One region of the Neorhizobium galegae bv. orientalis str. HAMBI 540 genome, then DNA from elsewhere that is predicted to be linked to it. Evidence: riboswitches for the same ligand, from Rfam matches in the RefSeq annotation. Region 1 holds a riboswitch; the other holds the start of a gene.
What was found. Region 1 has a riboswitch for thiamine pyrophosphate ahead of thiM (hydroxyethylthiazole kinase). Riboswitches for the same ligand answer to the same signal wherever they lie in the genome.

Region 1 (4,394 bases):
CGGCTGCGAGTGCCGGGGCGTCGTTGATGCCGTCGCCGACCTTGCCGACCACGTAACCCTCGCTTTTCAGCTCACCGACGATGCGGCTCTTGTCTTCCGGCATCAGCTCGGCACGTACCTCGATGCCGAGATCCTTGCCGATCGCGGTCGCGGTGCGAGCATTGTCGCCGGTCAGCATCACGGTCCTGATGCCGGCATCGGTCAGCGCCTTCAGGCCGGCCCTGGCGTCGGGACGCGGTTCGTCGCGCATGGCGATGGCACCGGCAAGGACCCCGCCGACGACCAGCACCGAGACGGTCTTGCCCTCGTCATTGAGGCCGGTGATCCGGCGGCCATGCGCCATCGGCAGCGAAACCCGCTCGGCCGCTGCCTTGGGCGAACCGAAAAACACCTCCTGGCCTTCGACCATCGCCGTGACGCCCTTGCCGCCGAGCGCCCTGGCATCCGTCGCGGCCGGAATCTCGACCTCGTCATCGGCAGCCTTGGCAAGGATGGCGACGGCGAGCGGATGGCTGGAGCCGGTTTCGAGCGCGGCGGCAAAGCGCAGCACGTCTTCCGCATTGCGGCCGAAGGCGATGACATCGGTCACCTGGGGCCTGCCGGCCGTCAACGTGCCGGTCTTGTCGAGCGCGACGGCGGTGATCTTGCCGAGCGTTTCGAGTACCGCGCCACCCTTCATCAGCAGGCCGCGGCGGGCACCTGACGACAGCGATGCGGCGATTGCGGCAGGCGTCGAGATGACCAGCGCACAGGGGCAGCCGATCAGCAGGATCGCCAGGCCCTTGTAGACCCACTCGCTCCAGGACGCACCGCCGACAAGCGGTGGCAGGATGGCGACCAGCGCCGCCACTGCGACGACACCCGGCGTGTAATACCGCGAGAACCGGTCGATAAAGCGTTCGGTCGGGGCCTTGCTCTCCTGCGCCTCCTCGACCAGCCGCACCACGCGGGCAATCGTATTGTCCTCGGCGGCGGCCGTCACGCGAACCCGCAAGGCGGCATCGCCGTTGATCGTGCCGGCAAAAACCGTGTCGTCGATGCCCTTGGAGACCGGCGTGCTTTCGCCCGTCACCGGCGCTTCGTCGATCGCGCTTTCGCCCGCGATGATGACGCCGTCCGCCGAAATGCGGTCGCCGGGACGAACGAGGATGATCGCGCCGACGGCAAGGCGATCGGCCGGTACTTCGCGGGTCTGGCCGTTTTCTTCGAGCAGCGCGTTTTTCGGCACCAGCGCCGTCAGGCTCTGGATGCTCTGCCGCGCCTTGCCGGCCGCCACCCCTTCCAGCAATTCGCCGATCAGGAAAAGGAAGACCACGGCGGCGGCCTCTTCCGACGCATTGATGACAACAGCGCCGACGGCGGCAATCGTCATCAGCATCTCGATCGAAAACGGCGTGCCGGCAAGTGCTGCCATGATGGCGCGCCGGGCAATCGGCACGAGGCCGATCAGCATCGCGGCGGTGAAGATATAGGCGTCATAGGCCGGCACCAGATGGCCGATCCCGTAAGCCACCGCCAACGCAATGCCGACCAGGATGGTCAGGCGGCCCTTGGCCGATTTCCACCACGGCCCGTCCATCGGCCCGTGATCATGGCCGTGCAGGTCTTCGATTTCTGTTGTTCTGTGGTCGTGGTGGGAATGATCTTGCCCGCCGTCATGGTCATGATGATGATGGTGGTCGTGCGTCTTGCCGATCTCCCCCCTTGAGGGGGAGATGCCCGGCAGGGCAGAGGGGGGTAACCCCTCGACACCGCGCCGCCGCGCATCCTCACCGGCCTTCTGACCCAGCGCCCTGAGCGAATACCCAAGCCCTACGACCTTCTTCTCGATCGCACCCAGATCGCCGGTCCCGTCATGCTTCACAGTCATCGTGCCCGACGCGACCGAAACGGACACGTCCTCGACGCCCGGCATGCGGCGCACCGCGGTGTCGATCTTCGTCGCGCAGCTGGCGCAATCCATGCCCCCAACCTTGTATCGTGCCTGTGTCGTCGCGTTCATCGTGTCTTTCCCATTGGATCGAGCCCCGTCTCTACAACCTCTAGCGACTAGAGCTGCAAGGCCCAAAATCAGAAAAAATCACTGGCGAAGCGCATTATCTTTGCTGTAAGCCATGGTGAAGACAGGGGCGTCCGGCAAAACCGGGCTGAGAAGCACCCTTAGAACCTGAACCAGATCATGCTGGCGGAGGGAGTCGTCCGGGCGTTCAACATTGCGCCCCGCGCCTGCCCCGCCGAACGAGGCAGACATGCAGACGACAATGCCCCTTGGGCTCCTTGGACAAACCCCCGGCCTGTTGCTGACCGCGATGCGCGCGAAAAACCCACTCGTTCAGAACATCACCAATTTCGTGGCGATGAACATTGCCGCCAACGTGATGCTTGCGGCCGGCGCCTCGCCCGCCATGGTGCACACCAAGGAAGAAGCCGGCGAGTTCGCCCGCATCGCGGCGGCTCTGACGATCAATATCGGCACGCTGTCGCCGGATTTCCTGGCCGGCATGAAGGCGGCAGCTTCGGCCGCCGCAGAAGCTGGCAGGCCATGGGTGCTCGACCCCGTCGCCCATTACGCCACCGCCTATCGTCGCGCGGCGCTTGCAGAGCTGATGGAACTGCGGCCCACTATCATCCGCGGCAACGCCTCGGAAATCATCGCGCTGGCCGGCAGCCAGTCGAGCGGCCATGGCGTCGACAGCGGCGACAGCGTCTCGGCAGCGGAAGACTCGGCAATCACCATTTCCCAGCAGAAGGCTTGCGTGGTGGCTGTTACCGGCGAGGTGGATTTCGTCACCGACGGCCGACGTTCGGTCCGCATCCTCGGCGGCTCTGCCCTGATGCCGCGCGTCACCGCGCTCGGCTGCTCGCTCACCTGCCTGGTCGGCGCCTTTGCTGCGACCACGGACGACCCCTTCGAGGCGACACTCGCCGCACTCGCGATGTTCGCGGTCGCGGGCGAGGAAGCGGCCTTCACCGCCTCCGGTCCCGGCTTCTTCTCGCCGATCTTCCTCGACCGTCTCGCGGCGCTGACTGGCGAGACGCTCGATGCAAAGGCAAGGATCGTCGCAGCATGAAAAAGATCTTCGACCTTTCCGTCTACCTCGTCCTCGATCCCGATCTCTGCCGCGAGATCGGCATGATCGAGACGACAAGGCTGGCCGTCGCCGGCGGCGTCACCATGATCCAGCTGCGCGACAAGCAGGCGGATACGGCAAAATTGATCGAAACCGGCCGGGCGCTGAAGGCGGTACTTTCCGGCACCGGCGTGCCCCTGATCATCAACGACGACGTGGAGGCAGCAATCGCGATCGGCGCCGAGGGCCTGCATGTCGGCCAGAGCGACATGGCGGCAGTGATGGCCCGGCAGCGTGCCGGCCATGGCATGATCCTCGGCCTCTCGGTCGAAACCGAGGACCTGGCGCGGCGGGTGGACCCATCGATCGTCGATTATGTCGGCATCGGTCCGGTGTTTGCGACCAATACGAAGCCCGACCACAAGCAACCGATCGGTTTTGACGGCCTCGCGCGCATTGTCGCCATGGCGCCGGTTCCGGCGGTCGCGATCGGCGGCATCAAGGCGGAACATGCCGGCCCCGCACTCGCCGCCGGCGCAAAGGGCATCGCCGTTGTGTCCGCCATCTGCGGCCAGCCCGATCCGGAAGCCGCCGCCCGCCGAATTGCCGCGGAAATCGAAAGGGCACGCACATGAGCATCAAAAACGTCCTGTCGATCGCCGGTTCGGACCCTTCCGGCGGCGCCGGCATCCAGGCGGACCTGAAAACTTTTGCGGCCCGCGGCACCTATGGCATGGCGGCGCTGACCGCGCTGACCGCCCAGAATACCCAAGGGGTCACCGGGGTGCATGCGGTGCCCGCCGCCTTCGTCGCAAACCAGATCCGCACCATCTTTCTCGACGTGCGGGTCGACGCGGTGAAGATCGGCATGATCGCCAATGCCGAAATCGCCGAGGCAGTTGCCGACGTGCTGCGCCTCTATCGCGATACCGTGCCGATCGTGCTCGATCCCGTCATGATCGCCAAGGGCGGCTCGCCGCTGCTGGCACTCGATGCGGTGGACGCCGTCACCTACAAGCTGATGCCGCTCGCCACCGTCGTCACCCCCAACCTGCCGGAAGCCGCAGCGCTGCTCGGCGAAACGATCGCCACGACCCGCGAAGAGATGGCGGCCCAGGCTGAGCGGCTGCTGAAGATCGGGCCCAAGGCAGTCCTGGTGAAGGGCGGTCATTTGGACAGCGAGGACAGCCCGGATGTGCTGGCAGACGCCACCGGCATCCACTGGTTCGAGGGCAGACGCACCGCGACCAGCAACACCCACGGCACCGGCTGCACGCTCTCGAGCGCAATTGCCGCCGAACTCGCCAAGGGCGCTTTCCCGGC
Region 2 (6,267 bases), on a different replicon from region 1:
GTCGTGCTTGCTCCCGATCTTCCTTTCGACGATTGGCTCGTCCGGCTGGATGATCTCGCGGCGCGTTCCGCCGGGTTCTTCCTTGGCCGACCGGTCGTGCTTGATGTGACCGATCTGCCAATCGATCGCGCTCAGTTGAAAGAGCTCATCGCCGAGCTTGCCGGGCGCAGCGTCAACATCATGGGCATCGAAGGTGGTCGTCCTTCGATCCTGGGGCCTGGCATGCCTCCGGCACTCAAAGGTGGCCGGCCGGTCTCCGACGATGCGGTCGCCAAAGAGCCGCTCATCGAGCTGCACAACAGCGAGCAGAAGCCGTCAGTGCCCGAGGTGCGTCCGACCTTGCAGTCCATCGTCATTCGCGATCCCGTGCGGTCGGGGCAGTCGGTGATCTTCCCCGAAGGCGACGTGACGATCATCGGATCGGTCGCCTCGGGAGCTGAAATTATCGCTGGCGGATCGATCCATATCTACGGGACCCTGCGTGGCAGGGCCATGGCAGGATCGCTCGGAAACGCATCCGCGCGCATCTTCTGCCGCAAGCTCGAAGCCGAGCTTTTGGCAATCGACGGCATCTACAAGATGGCGGACGACATGGCCCCAGGCCTTCGCGGACATTCAGTCCAGCTTTGGCTCGAAGGGGATTCGATCATGGCAGAGAAACTTATTTGAGCCGTAACCGGCCAGCAAACAGGAGAGCAAGATGGGGAAAGTCATCGTAGTCACTTCAGGCAAGGGCGGGGTTGGCAAGACGACTTCGACTGCCGCACTTGGAGCGGCTCTGGCTCAGCGAAACGAACGGGTTGTCGTCGTCGATTTTGACGTCGGGCTGCGCAATCTCGACCTGGTGATGGGCGCCGAGCGCCGGGTCGTCTACGACCTGATCAATGTCATCCAGGGCGAAGCCAAGCTCACGCAGGCGCTGATCCGCGACAAGCGGCTGGAGACGCTGTTCCTGCTGCCGGCATCGCAGACGCGCGACAAGGATAACCTGACGCCCGAGGGTGTCGAGCGGGTCATTACCGAATTGAAGCGGGTCTTCGACTGGGTCATCTGCGATAGCCCCGCCGGGATCGAGAGCGGTGCCACGCTCGCCATGCGCCACGCCGACATGGCGGTGGTTGTCACCAATCCGGAAGTCTCGTCCGTCCGTGACTCGGACCGCATCATCGGTCTGCTGGATTCGAAGACGATGAAGGCCGAGCGCGGCGAGCGGATGGAAAAGCACCTGCTTCTGACGCGCTACGATTCCAACCGCGCTGAGCGGGGGGATATGCTCAAGGTCGAGGACGTGCTGGAAATCCTGTCCATCCCGCTGCTCGGCATCATCCCGGAGAGCATGGACGTGCTGCGTGCCTCCAATATCGGTTCGCCCGTCACCCTGGCGGACGCCCGCAGCGCTCCGGCCATGGCCTATTTCGAAGCTGCACGCCGGCTCGCAGGAGAGGTTCTGCCGATCACGATCCCCGGGGAGAAGCGAGGGATATTCGGCAAGATCTTCGCACGGAGGGCCGCATGACGATATTCAATCTCTTCCGCAAACAGCGCTCCGCACCGACGGCGCGTGAACGCCTGCAGGTGCTTCTCGCCCACGAACGCTCGTCGAACGGCTCGGACCTCGTATCCTTGCTTCGCGAGGAAATCCTTGCGGTGATCGCCAAGCACGTGCAGGTCGACAGCGACAAGGTGCAGGTCAAGATGGACCGCGACGAGAACGTCACGATCCTCGAGATCGACGTCGAGATCCCATTGGGTGCCGTCAGCCAGGCTGCCTGAGCCGGCAGCATTCGGCCAACTCGAATTTTGAAACGCGGACAACCTGGTTGTCCGGGTTTCGTATTTCGCCTTCTTGCGCGAAGGAAGACGGCCGGCTTGGCATCTCGCTCGGCCGGCAGCTCCTCTCGACCGTCTCTGCGCGCTGAGTGGAAATGGCCGCCAATCCGGCCGGCTTGACAGGATTGCTGAAAACCGACAGTTATCGTCGTAATTCCGAGGGGGGCATCTTGACGATGCTGAGATGGCGGTGAGCCGGACCCTTGAACCTGATCCGGGTCATGCCGGCGTAGGAACGGAAATAGGCGTCGACCGACGGCACTTTCTCTTCTCCGCTTCACCTGGGTCTCCGTGATTGACTGATCTGGAGATCGACCGATGACATCCATTTTCGCCATTTCCGTAAAAGGGTATCCGGCCGCCGTTTCCAGTTTCGACGCGTAGCAGCATGCGCGCGTTCCATGCGGGTATCGGCCTCGTCCTGCTCATCGCCCTCTGGCAAGCCGGCGTCTGGCTGTTTGCTCCACCCCACTATATTCTGCCGTCGCCTGTAGCCGTCGCGTCCGCCTTCCTGCGGCAGCCGGGTTTCCTGCTGCAGAACAGCGCCGTCACGCTGATCGAAATCGCGCTGGGCCTCGCGATCGGGGCTGGCCTTGGCATAGCCACGGCCTTCGGCGTTGCGGCGCTGCCGCGGCTCGGCCGTCTCGTTTGGCCGATGGTGCTGATCCTGCAGGCCTTTCCCGTCTTCGTGCTGGCGCCGATCCTGGTTCTCTGGCTGGGCTTCGGCCTCGCCTCGAAAGTGGCGATGACGACGATCATCATCTTCTTTCCGGTCGCCTCCGCCTTTGCCGACGGCCTTCGCCGCACCGATCAGGAAATCCTCGACGCCGTTTCGCTGGAGGGCGCCAGCCATTGGCAGACGCTGGTGTCGATGCGCGTGCCGCTGGCGATCCCGAGCCTCGTTTCCGGCCTGCGGGTCGCCGCACCGCTAGCGCCGCTCGGTGCGGTCGTTGGCGAATGGGTGGGCGCGTCCGGCGGGCTCGGCTTCGTGATGGTCCAGGCCAATGCCCGCATGCAGACCGACACGGTGTTTGCGGCGATGGTCATACTCGCCATTCTCACCCTCATTTTGCGGCTTCTCATCGACTGGCTGACATCCGGTCTCGCCCCCTGGGCCAGCGAAGCCGACCCTGAATCCTCATCCGCATCAAGGAGTTCCGTCCGATCATGATCCGTATCCTCACCGCGTCCCTCATCGCGCTGGCAAGCCTCGCCGCGCCCGTTCCCTCGCAGGCGGCCGACAAGCTCAGCGTGCTTCTCGAATGGTTCGTCAATCCGGATCACGCTCCGATGGTGATCGCCCAGCAGCGCGGACTGTTCGCCTATGCCAATCTCGACGTCGAGCTCATTCCGCCGTCCGATGCCTCCGCGGTGCCGCGGCTGGTTTCGGCCGGCCAGGCGGATATCGGTATCCACTACCAGCCAAACCTCTATCTTGATCATGAGGCTGGCCTGCCGCTCGTGCGGTTCGGCACGCTGGTCGAGACGCCCTTGAACACCGTCACGGTGCTGGCGGACGGTCCGATCAAGAGCCTCAAGGATCTGAAAGGCAAAAAGGTCGGCTTTTCCGTCACGGGTTTCGAGGATGCGATGCTGAAGCGCATGCTGGCCTCCGAAGGGCTTTCCAACGACGACGTGGAGCTGATCAACGTCAATTTTTCTCTCTCACCGTCGCTGATCGGCGGCAAGGTGGATGCGACACTCGGCGGGTTCCGCAATTTCGAGCTGACCCAGATGAAGCTCGAAGGCCATGCGGGGCGGGCGTTTTTCCCTGAAGAGCACGGGGTTCCGGCCTATGACGAGCTGATCTTCGTCACCCGCCGCGATTCTGCTGGCGATAACCGGCTGACGCGTTTCCTGCATGCGGTCGAACAGGCCTCGATCTTCATCACCAACCATCCGCAGGAGGCCTGGCAGCTTTTCATCAAGGCCTATCCGAGCCTTGACGACGAGTTGAACCGCACCGCGTTCTTCGACACGCTGCCGCGTTTTGCCAAGCGTCCGGCCGCACTCGACCAAGGCCGCTACCAGCGCTTCGCCGCCTTCATGAAGGAAACGGGACTAATCAAGGCAGCGCCTCCGGTCTCCGACGTCGCGGTCGAAATCAAATAGGCCAAGTTGCTGATATCGTTTGATTTGAGCTCCGGGGTTCGCGTAACGTGATTTTCATGCCAGACAGGCTTTCCACGTTACGTGACCCGGAGTTTGCTTGACCATCGGACTTGCCCATGCGGAACTGATCGCGGTTCTGTCCGCCGTCACCGGCGACGAGCCGCGCGTGATGACGGTACGCTCGGGAGATGCGCTGCCGTCCGGGCCTTTCGAGCTCGGCCATCGCAGCCTGCAGGCCGGGCTTCGCGAATGGGTCGGCGACCAGACGGGCCATCCCCTCGGTTATCTCGAACAGCTCTATACGTTCGCTGACCGCGACCGGACCCATGAGGATGCCGAGGGGCGGACGATTTCGATCAGCTATCTCGGCCTCGTTCGCGAACAGGCAGCGCCCGGTGCCGGAAAACCCGGCTGGCACGGCTGGTATGAATATTTCCCCTGGGAGGACCATCGCGGCGGGAGGCCGGAAATACAGGCGGCCATCACCGACCGCCTGCAGGATTGGGTCGCTTCGGAAACGGCGCGCCGCGAACACCGCCAGCGCCGCGTCGATTTTGCCTTCGGCCTTGACGGTGCCGCCTGGAACGAGGATCTCGGCCTGCAGCGTTATGAACTGATGTATGAGGCTGGCCTCGTGACCGAGGCGGGCTGCGCGTCAGCAAGAAGTTTTGGCCGTTCCATGTTTGCCGATCACCGCCGCATCCTGGCGACCGGGATCGCGCGGTTGCGCGCCAAGATCAAATACCGTCCGGTGGTCTTCGAACTGATGCCGGAGAGTTTTACGCTGTCGCAATTGCAGCGCACCGTCGAGGCGCTGGCCGGCCTCACCCTGCATAAGCCGAACTTCCGCCGGCTGATCGACCAGCAGGAACTGATCGAGGAAACTGGCGAGGCGACCAGCGAGACCGGCGGCCGGCCCGCCAAGCTCTTCCGATACCGTCACGCGGTCCTCGAAGAGCGCGCGCTGTCGGGTTCAAAACTTCCGCTTTCACGCAATTGACATAAACTCGAATCGAGAATATCTCTTTGCGCCGGATATACTCACTTCGAGTATAAAAGGAGCTGTTGATGAATTCTCCGCTTTCGGTTTCCTCGCTTTACGATCGTGTCAGCCGCGTCATCCCCAAGGCCGAATGGATGAGCTACGAGGCGGATGTTGCAGCGATCCTGGAGCTCAAGCGCACCCGCAACGCTGTCATCCTCGCCCACAACTATCAGACGCCGGAAATCTTCCATGGCGTCGCGGATATCGTCGGCGACAGTCTGGCGCTCGCCCGCAAGGCGATCGACGTGGATGCGGATGTCATCGTGCTCGCCGGCGTCCACTTCATGGCCGAGACGGCAAAGCTGCTCAATCCGGGGAAGACGGTGCTGATCCCGGACATGGCGGCGGGCTGTTCGCTGGCGGATTCGATCACGCCGGAAGACATCGCGCTGCTGCGGCAGGCGCATCCGGGCGTGCCGATCATCACCTATGTGAACACCTCCGCGGCGGTGAAGGCGGCGTCCGATATCTGCTGCACCTCCGGCAATGCCAAGCAGGTGGTGGAATCGCTTGGCGTTCCGAAAGTGCTGATGATCCCGGACGAATACCTGGCCCAGAACGTGGCGCGGGAAACCAATGTCGAGATCATCGCCTGGCATGGCCATTGCGAGGTGCATGAGTTGTTCAACGCGAAGGATGTCCGCGATCTGCGCGAGGCACATCCGGGGGTGGTGGTGCTGGCGCATCCGGAATGCCCGCCGGAAGTGGTGGCCGAAGCTGATTTCGCCGGTTCCACGGCTGTCATGTCCGATTATGTCGGCCAAAAGAAGCCGGCCCGCGTCGTGCTTCTGACCGAGTGCTCGATGAGCGACAATGTCGCCGTGCATCACCCGGACGTGGAATTCGTGCGGCCCTGCAATCTCTGCCCGCACATGAAGCGCATCACGCTCGCCAACATCCGCAAGGCGCTGGAGGAAAACCAGCACGAGGTGACCGTCGATCCGTCGATCGCGGTTGCCGCCCGCCGCGCCGTCGAGAGGATGCTCGCCATATGACCGAGATCCTCGACCATCTCGCCGGCCGCGTTGCGATCGTCGGCAGCGGTCTGGCGGGGCTGGTGACGGCGCTGACCTTGGCGCCGCAGCCCGTCGTCCTGATCACCCGCGCCGCCTTGGGTGCGGAAACGTCGAGCGCCTGGGCACAGGGCGGCATTGCCGCAAGCCTCGGGCCCGACGACAGCGCGGACCTGCATCTGGCCGATACGCTCGCAGCCGGCGACGGACTTTGTGATCCGACTGTCGCGGCTTCGATCCTGAACGAAGCCCCGAACGCCATCGCCA

Region 2: another riboswitch for thiamine pyrophosphate. It lies ahead of RG540_RS11945 (ABC transporter permease); the one in region 1 lies ahead of thiM (hydroxyethylthiazole kinase).

The regions. Positions count from the first base shown of each region.
Region 1 is NZ_HG938354.1:143,270-147,663, reverse strand. Features, by position in the region: gene RG540_RS23245 (heavy metal translocating P-type ATPase) at 1-2,002, opposite strand, end outside; TPP riboswitch at 2,116-2,211, shown strand; gene thiM (hydroxyethylthiazole kinase) at 2,250-3,071, shown strand; gene thiE (thiamine phosphate synthase) at 3,068-3,706, shown strand; gene thiD (bifunctional hydroxymethylpyrimidine kinase/phosphomethylpyrimidine kinase) at 3,703-4,394, shown strand, end outside.
Region 2 is NZ_HG938353.1:2,409,615-2,415,881, reverse strand. Features, by position in the region: gene minC (septum site-determining protein MinC) at 1-669, shown strand, start outside; gene minD (septum site-determining protein MinD) at 701-1,516, shown strand; gene minE (cell division topological specificity factor MinE) at 1,513-1,773, shown strand; TPP riboswitch at 1,980-2,083, shown strand; gene RG540_RS11945 (ABC transporter permease) at 2,219-3,001, shown strand; gene RG540_RS11940 (ABC transporter substrate-binding protein) at 2,998-3,942, shown strand; gene RG540_RS11935 (NUDIX hydrolase) at 4,040-4,942, shown strand; gene nadA (quinolinate synthase NadA) at 5,011-5,982, shown strand; gene RG540_RS11925 (L-aspartate oxidase) at 5,979-6,267, shown strand, end outside.